2 linked regions of the Alloacidobacterium dinghuense genome follow. The protein of the gene in region 1 binds, or shares a complex with, the protein of each later gene. Links are inferred from orthologs where the notes say so. Each region holds a gene or a part of one and is shown on either strand. Other genes may lie near its edges.

Region 1 (3,305 bases):
ATGGAGACACCGTCTCGGCACAGAGACATGCGCCGACCATGCAGGTCAATGTCGCCAGAACTAGCCGAAAAAACATGCCTCGACAATATCACCACGAATCCGCTGGCCATGAGACAAAAGATAGTCAGAAAGTTGTTGAAATTCGTGAAAGGGCGAACTGCAAGTTGGCGCAACAGTTGTCTCCGGCGATGCAAGGCGACTAAATTGGCTTGAATTCTTTCAATGAATCACTGAAACTGAGGTCCTGTTTGAATGCGGTAGATGCTGGCAGCTATTGGACTTTCCGGGGCAGAGACTCTTGAGCCCCATCCCCGGAATGCATAGGTCAGCAAGAGAGGTCATTGGAACATGGATGCGGCGACACCTTTCTTGCCTCAGGATAGCCTCTCCCTGGAGCAACAGATCGCGCGATTGCAAGCCCTTCTAGAAGCTACTCGGAGGGTTCACTCCACGATACAAGTAAACGAGGTTCTAACAGAGGCTGTTCAGATTTTGGTACGAGAGCTCGAGATAGACGGAGCCATCTTTGTAGCGCCATCAACTGGAAAGCCCATCGCATTCTACGGCCAGAAACCGGAGCCACCTTATCACAACTGCCTCAAATTTCCTTTGCCGTCGAAAGAGGGCCAAACGCTGGCTGAGTTGATCGTGACTTGCCCAGAAGCAGGTGTTTGTTCCATTTATGAGCAGGACTTTATTGAGGGATTAGTTCTGCAAACTGCAGTGGCTCTGGACAATGCCACGATGCATGAACGCGATCTGGAGTGGGCTCGCGTACAGCAGGATTTGAATGCCGCGCGCGCTATTCAGAAGTCTTTACTGCCGCGAAGTATGCCGGAGATACACGGCTTTTCCATCGCCGCTCGCTCCACAGCTTGCTACGAGGTAGGAGGAGATTACCTTGATTCAGTGCTACAACCAGACGGCGATTATTTGATGGTGGTAGCAGATGTCGCCGGGAAAGGTCTGGCATCAGCGATCGTCGCGACCAGCTTTCGTTCTGCATTGCGCTCGCTTGCAGGACAGATCCTTCCCCTCGACGAGCTTGCAGCGCGACTGAACCAGCATCACTGGGAAGAGGGAATAGAGGCCCAGCGTCGTTACGTAACGGCTGTATTTTTAAGGCTAAGAGCTAAGTTTGGCCAAGTAGAAATATTAAACGCCGGCCACAACCCAGTAGCAATGATTTTGCCCGACCGATCGATCAAGATGATCGCGTCCTCGGGTACGCCTTTGGGCATGCTTCCCGAAATGAAATATGCGACCGAAATTCTGTCTTTCGAAAGAGGTTCGAGTATTCTGCTTTACACTGATGGATTAACAGAAGTTTTTCGTGACGAGGACGAGTTCGGCTCTGAGCGGCTTGGTGTTACCTTCCGCGATTCGCCGTTTTCGCAAGCCGAGCGCACACTTGACTATCTGTGGGATACTCTTGCCACCTTTTCCGCAAACGCACCACAAAACGATGACATGACTGCCCTTGTGATCTATCATCTCGATTCCGTGCAGCAGGAGTTCGCCAACAGATGAAAAGCGGAAGCTCCGTATACGTTCATCTTCCTTCGGAACTTGGTTTCGAAAAGGTCGCCATGAGCACTGCCGCCAGCATGGCCAAGCTTATGGGCTTCTCTGAGGATCGCATTGATGATCTCAAGACCGCTGTCTCCGAAGCCTGCATCAATGCCATAGAACACGGAAACAAACTCAACAGCGCGCTCAGCGTAGGTGTTGTCCTATCCACTACAGACGATCAACTTGAAGTGAAGGTCATTGATGATGGCGCAGGTATTGGCAGCAAACCGCCTGCCCCTGATATTGATCGCAAAATGCATGGCGAAGAGGACCCGCGAGGTATGGGGATGTTTCTGATCCAGGCTCTCGTCGATGAAGCCGAATGGCATCAGGGCCCTCCCGGCAAGAGTTTTGTCCGGCTGGTCATCAAGCTAGGCAAGGAGAATCATTAAATGCAGGCGACTACGAGGGTTTCTCAGCGGACAGCAACCGGAGCTTCGCAAACTCCGGTCAGCATTCTTGCTTTTTCCGGCGATATTTCTTCGTCTTCGAAGGAATCGATCCTTGGTGCTTACAACAATCTGGATGGCGCTACCTCTAAGATTCTGCTCGATTTCACTGCTGTCGATTACATCAACTCGTCGGGCATCGCGATCATCATTCAGATGTTACTCGAAGCCAGCAAGAGCGCCGCGCGGACGATTGCAATCTTTGGCTTGAGCTCACATTTTCAGAAGGTATTTTCAATGGTGGGCATCAATAAATATGCGGCGATTTATCCCAATGAGACGACGGCTCTTGCCTCAATTTGAATGAGCAGATCGGAATACACACCACTGGCCTAAGACAGAGTTCCTTCAGCGAACGCAAGTACACTGGTAAGGTTGGCAAGTAAGAATCATCTATCTGATTCGCAGTTCTCCAGCGATTCAGAATTCACCACATCACGACACTCGACGCCGATGCGCCGATGCCGCTGCTGACTTCTTGTTGCATTTGCACTCATGGCCTGAGCCATTAATCACGCGAGTCGGCGAGCCAAAAGACTTTTTGCGCTGCTGCTAAAGCAAAAAGCCGGAGCTGTTGGATTGCTCCAGCTATATCAACATCATTGCTGCAGCGAATAGTTAGTCATTATTGGGAAAATCGAACAGGCTAAAGAGATCGCCGACGGCTGGGCTCAACAGTTGTCGCTCGCGGCATTAAAGCAGGATGGATTCAGAACTCTTTCCTCGGCCAGGAGTAACGCTTCCGTTCGAAGCGTTACTCGTCTTTGAGACTGCCTTCTAAGCGGCTGCAATACCAACTCCGTCGAGGCTGGCGACAGCTTCATCTGGGAGCTCCAACGTTGCAGCCTTGAGATTCTCGCGGAGATGCTGGACCGACGATGTGCCGGGGATCAGCAGCACGTTCGGCGACCGCCGAAGAAGCCATGCGAGAGCTACTTGCATCGGAGTCGCCTCGATCGATGCGGCTACTTCGTTAAGGCGCGATGACTGAAGCGGCAAGAATCCTCCCAGTGGGAAGTACGGTACATAGGCGATGCCCTGCGCAGCAAGTGTATCGATGAATTCATCGTCAGTGCGCTGCGCCACGTTGTAGAAGTTCTGGATGCAGACAATCTCGGTGATGGCTTGCGCCTCGGCCAGCTGTTTGGGAGAGACGGTGCTGAGGCCGATATGCCGGATCAGCCCCCTGCTGCTTGAGTTCGGCCAGAGCGCTAAGCGGTTCCTCAAACGGTTCGGCCGTCGGTGCGGTAAGACCGCCAATACGCAGATTGACTACGTGGAGCG
Region 2 (3,081 bases), 2.3 Mb from region 1 along the record:
GCAATCACGGGCAAGACCGCCGCTACCACCACACGAGCATCGGCATCAATGGCCGCCTCGATACCATCCAGGCAGCGATTCTGCTGGCCAAACTGGATGTCTTCGACGAAGAGCTAGCGGCGCGCCAGAAGGCCGCGGCGACGTACAACAAGTTGCTAAAGGACCCAGTACAAGCGCCGGTGGTTCGCGATGGATACACCAGCCCATATGCGCAGTACACCATTGAAGTCGATGACAGGGATGCCGTTCAGCAAGCCTTGCAACGGGCCGGAATCCCTACCGCCGTCCACTATCCGGTTCCGCTGCACCTGCAACCCGTCTTCCGCCACATGAATCTAGGTGAAGGTGGTTTCCCGCTATCCGAGCGGGCAGGCGAGCGTGTGCTGAGCCTTCCCATGCATCCGTATCTCGAAGCAAGCCAGATTGTCCAGATTGCGGAAACCCTCCGGCGGGTAGTCGCCGACGTGACTACGGTTACCAAATGAATACAAAAGTTCACCGGATGAAACCGCCGAGGGATTGACATCAGGCATCGCCGGGTGAAGAATCGCATCAAACATTTCACGACCGAAATGTTTGAGGTCATCGGCCGCCTATGTTGGCAGACCGCTTCACCACCGGCGATGTTCTGGAAATGACTGGCGTCACCGCGCGCCAGTTGCAGTGGTGGGATGAAAAGCGCGTAGTTGTACCAGAGCGCGAAGGCCGCAATCGGATCTACTCGACCGCAGATCTGGTCGAAATTCTCGTCATCGAAGAGCTTCGTCGCAAGCACATCTCATTGCAGCAGGTGCGTCGGGTTTTGCGCTTCCTGCGCCGGGAAGTGCACAGTCGGCTGGCCGACATCGTCCAGGGCAGTAAGGAACACCATCTGCTCCTGGATGGGAAGCACGTCTATCTGGAGTCAGATTCGCGTCAGATTGTTGACCTCATGCGCAACACAAATCAGCCGATGCTGTTGATATGTTTAACGGACACCGTCAGCCGGCTGAAGGTTGACGTGAATGAAGTCCTGGCCAAAGCGCCACGGAAGCCGGTCAGTCGGTACCGGAGCAAAAGGAGGGCACCGGAAGTAGCCAGAACAGCATAAAAAGGAAATCCAGGGAGCAGTACTGACACTATTCAATAGCAAGCCCCAAAAAGGAGGCGACTATGTCCGCAGAATTGCAGTTGTTGGAAGAATGGATCCCCGAGCAAATGGAACCAGGAACCCTGTTTGTGCTTGAGAATGCCGGCACGATGGGCGATGCGAAGAATCCTTATTGGGCTGTGCTCGCTTGCCCAAGCTGTGGAGCATTGGGCTTGATTACGAGGGCGCAATTTGCCGGCCTTGAATCGATGATCTGCGGCGCGAACAACTGCTCTGCTGAGTATTATCTGCGCGACGAGGATATTGAGTACCGCAAGCCGCACTAGCAAGGTGCAGGTTCGATCGCAATGGAAAAGGCTGCCATCCGGCAGCCTTTTCTAACAAGTTGTGGAAAAGCGATTCTTAGGCGCGCGTATACGATGCGATTGCGCTGGCTTCGTCATCTTTCACGTCAAAAACTGTGTAGAGCTTGGTAATCTGAAGCAGATCGTGAACCTTCTTCGTCAGGTTCAGAAGCTTCAATTCACCGCCCTGATTGCGGACTGTGGTGTAGGCGCTGACCAACTCGCCGATGCCCGAGCTGTCGATGTAATTCACGTCGGCAAGGTTGAGCAGAATGAGTTTTGATCCCTTTGCCAGTAAATCCCGAATCGCATCGCGCAACTGCACACTGCCTTCGCCGAGGGTAATGCGGCCGCTAAGATCGAGTATGGTTACTCCGTCGACCTGACGGGTATTCAGCTTCATGCTCACGTAAGATTCCTCCTTAGACTAACTGCCGGTTTGAGCGGTCCCAAGATGCTTAATCAGTGTCAGCTCGGTTCCAGGATGCAATAGCTTGAAGTGTACCTCATCCATAAAAGAGCGGATGAGAAAGATTCCGCGGCCCGAACCGCGCAACAAATTTTCCGGTGCAAGGGGATCGGGCAGCGTATCAGGATCGAGCCCCTTTCCCTGATCGGCGATGCGAATCACCAACGAATCGCCCGTATTTTCAAAGGATGCCGTAATCCGTTTGTCCGGATCGTAGGAATTGCCATGCAGAACTGCATTCACTGCTGCTTCCCGCACCGCCATGGCGATGCGAAACACCTCATCTTCGTCCACTCCGGCCTTCTTGGCCATCTGCTCGGCTGTTTGCTCAACCCGGTTCACGCTGTCCAGCGAAGATTCGAGTGTATACGTTATCCGGCTTGCCTGCGATCCCGTCAATTGTTGATCCTCGCCATAATGCATGGACATCCTTATCTTTAACCTGTTGTAGGGCAGTTTGCTTGCTCGGCCGAGCAATGTCAAGCAGGTGCGAAACCGGGGCCCGGAAATCATTCCGCGGATGAACAATCTGAGGCGCTTTACGGGCATCTCATTGAAAAAAACTACACACATGCAGGCGCCTGTTAGACTGCACGCGGGATACGAAACCAGATGGACGAAAAACGCAATGGACCCAGCCTGGCTCTGCTGCTCGGGACCCCGGTAACCGAACCGAAAGGGAGTCTGTTTGGACGGTTGAAGGACATTGCTGTGGCGACCGGCGCCGATGCAGGCCGAATTGCCGGCCTGGTGTTGAAGACGAAGAAAGGGTTGGAACTGGTGCCCGCCACGGAGGTCAGGAGTACGCCAAGCGGAGCGCTCGAACTGCGCTCCACGGATGCCGTGCAGCCATTGCAGGGTGATGAGAACTTCATTTTTCTCAAGCAGGATCTGCTGGATCAACAGATTATCGATGTGCACGGGCGCAAGGTCGTACGCGTCAACGATGTCGATCTGCAATGGTTTTCCAGGGACGAGAAGCAGGATCTTCGCGTCCGGGAAGTTGAGGTAGGGCTGCGGGGCGCTGTGCGGAGGCTGCTGCTTGGGGTGATACCCAAACATGCCCTGGACACGTTTTCGCGCAAGTTCCCGGCGCGGGTGATCCCATGGGAATTTGTAGACATGATCGAGGTGGACCCCGCTCGACGGGTCAAGCTGAAGATCGAGCATGAGCGCCT

The links.
Region 2: the proteins of H7849_RS04075 (region 1) and H7849_RS13435 are in contact, whole or in part, in a solved structure (PDB 6M36), measured with the Bacillus subtilis proteins. The link is inferred for Alloacidobacterium dinghuense from one-to-one orthologs.

Annotation. Positions count from the first base shown.
Region 1 is NZ_CP060394.1:996,903-1,000,207, reverse strand. Bases 264-3,245 are described here. They hold H7849_RS04075 (ATP-binding protein), read left to right. Parts: upstream 264-1,526; coding sequence 1,527-1,964; downstream 1,965-3,245. Other genes in these bases: H7849_RS04065 (aldo/keto reductase), read right to left, coding at 3,091-3,245; H7849_RS27185 (aldo/keto reductase), read right to left, coding at 2,799-3,161; H7849_RS04070 (STAS domain-containing protein), read left to right, coding at 1,965-2,324; H7849_RS04080 (PP2C family protein-serine/threonine phosphatase), read left to right, coding at 349-1,530. Also shown: more of H7849_RS04065, read right to left, coding at 3,246-3,305. UniProt on the Bacillus subtilis protein: Negative regulator of sigma-B activity. Phosphorylates and inactivates its specific antagonist protein, RsbV. Upon phosphorylation of RsbV, RsbW is released and binds to sigma-B, thereby blocking its ability to form an RNA polymerase holoenzyme (E-sigma-B).
Region 2 is NZ_CP060394.1:3,271,281-3,274,361, reverse strand. The notes cover bases 169-2,926. They hold H7849_RS13435 (STAS domain-containing protein), read right to left. Parts: upstream 1,844-2,926; coding sequence 1,493-1,843; downstream 169-1,492. Other genes in these bases: H7849_RS13425 (magnesium transporter MgtE N-terminal domain-containing protein), read left to right, coding at 2,516-2,926; H7849_RS13430 (ATP-binding protein), read right to left, coding at 1,862-2,332; H7849_RS13440 (hypothetical protein), read left to right, coding at 1,153-1,416; H7849_RS13445 (MerR family transcriptional regulator), read left to right, coding at 596-1,090; H7849_RS13450 (DegT/DnrJ/EryC1/StrS family aminotransferase), read left to right, coding at 169-485. Outside these bases: more of H7849_RS13450, read left to right, coding at 1-168; more of H7849_RS13425, read left to right, coding at 2,927-3,081. UniProt on the Bacillus subtilis protein: Positive regulator of sigma-B activity. Non-phosphorylated RsbV binds to RsbW, preventing its association with sigma-B. When phosphorylated, releases RsbW, which is then free to complex with and inactivate sigma-B.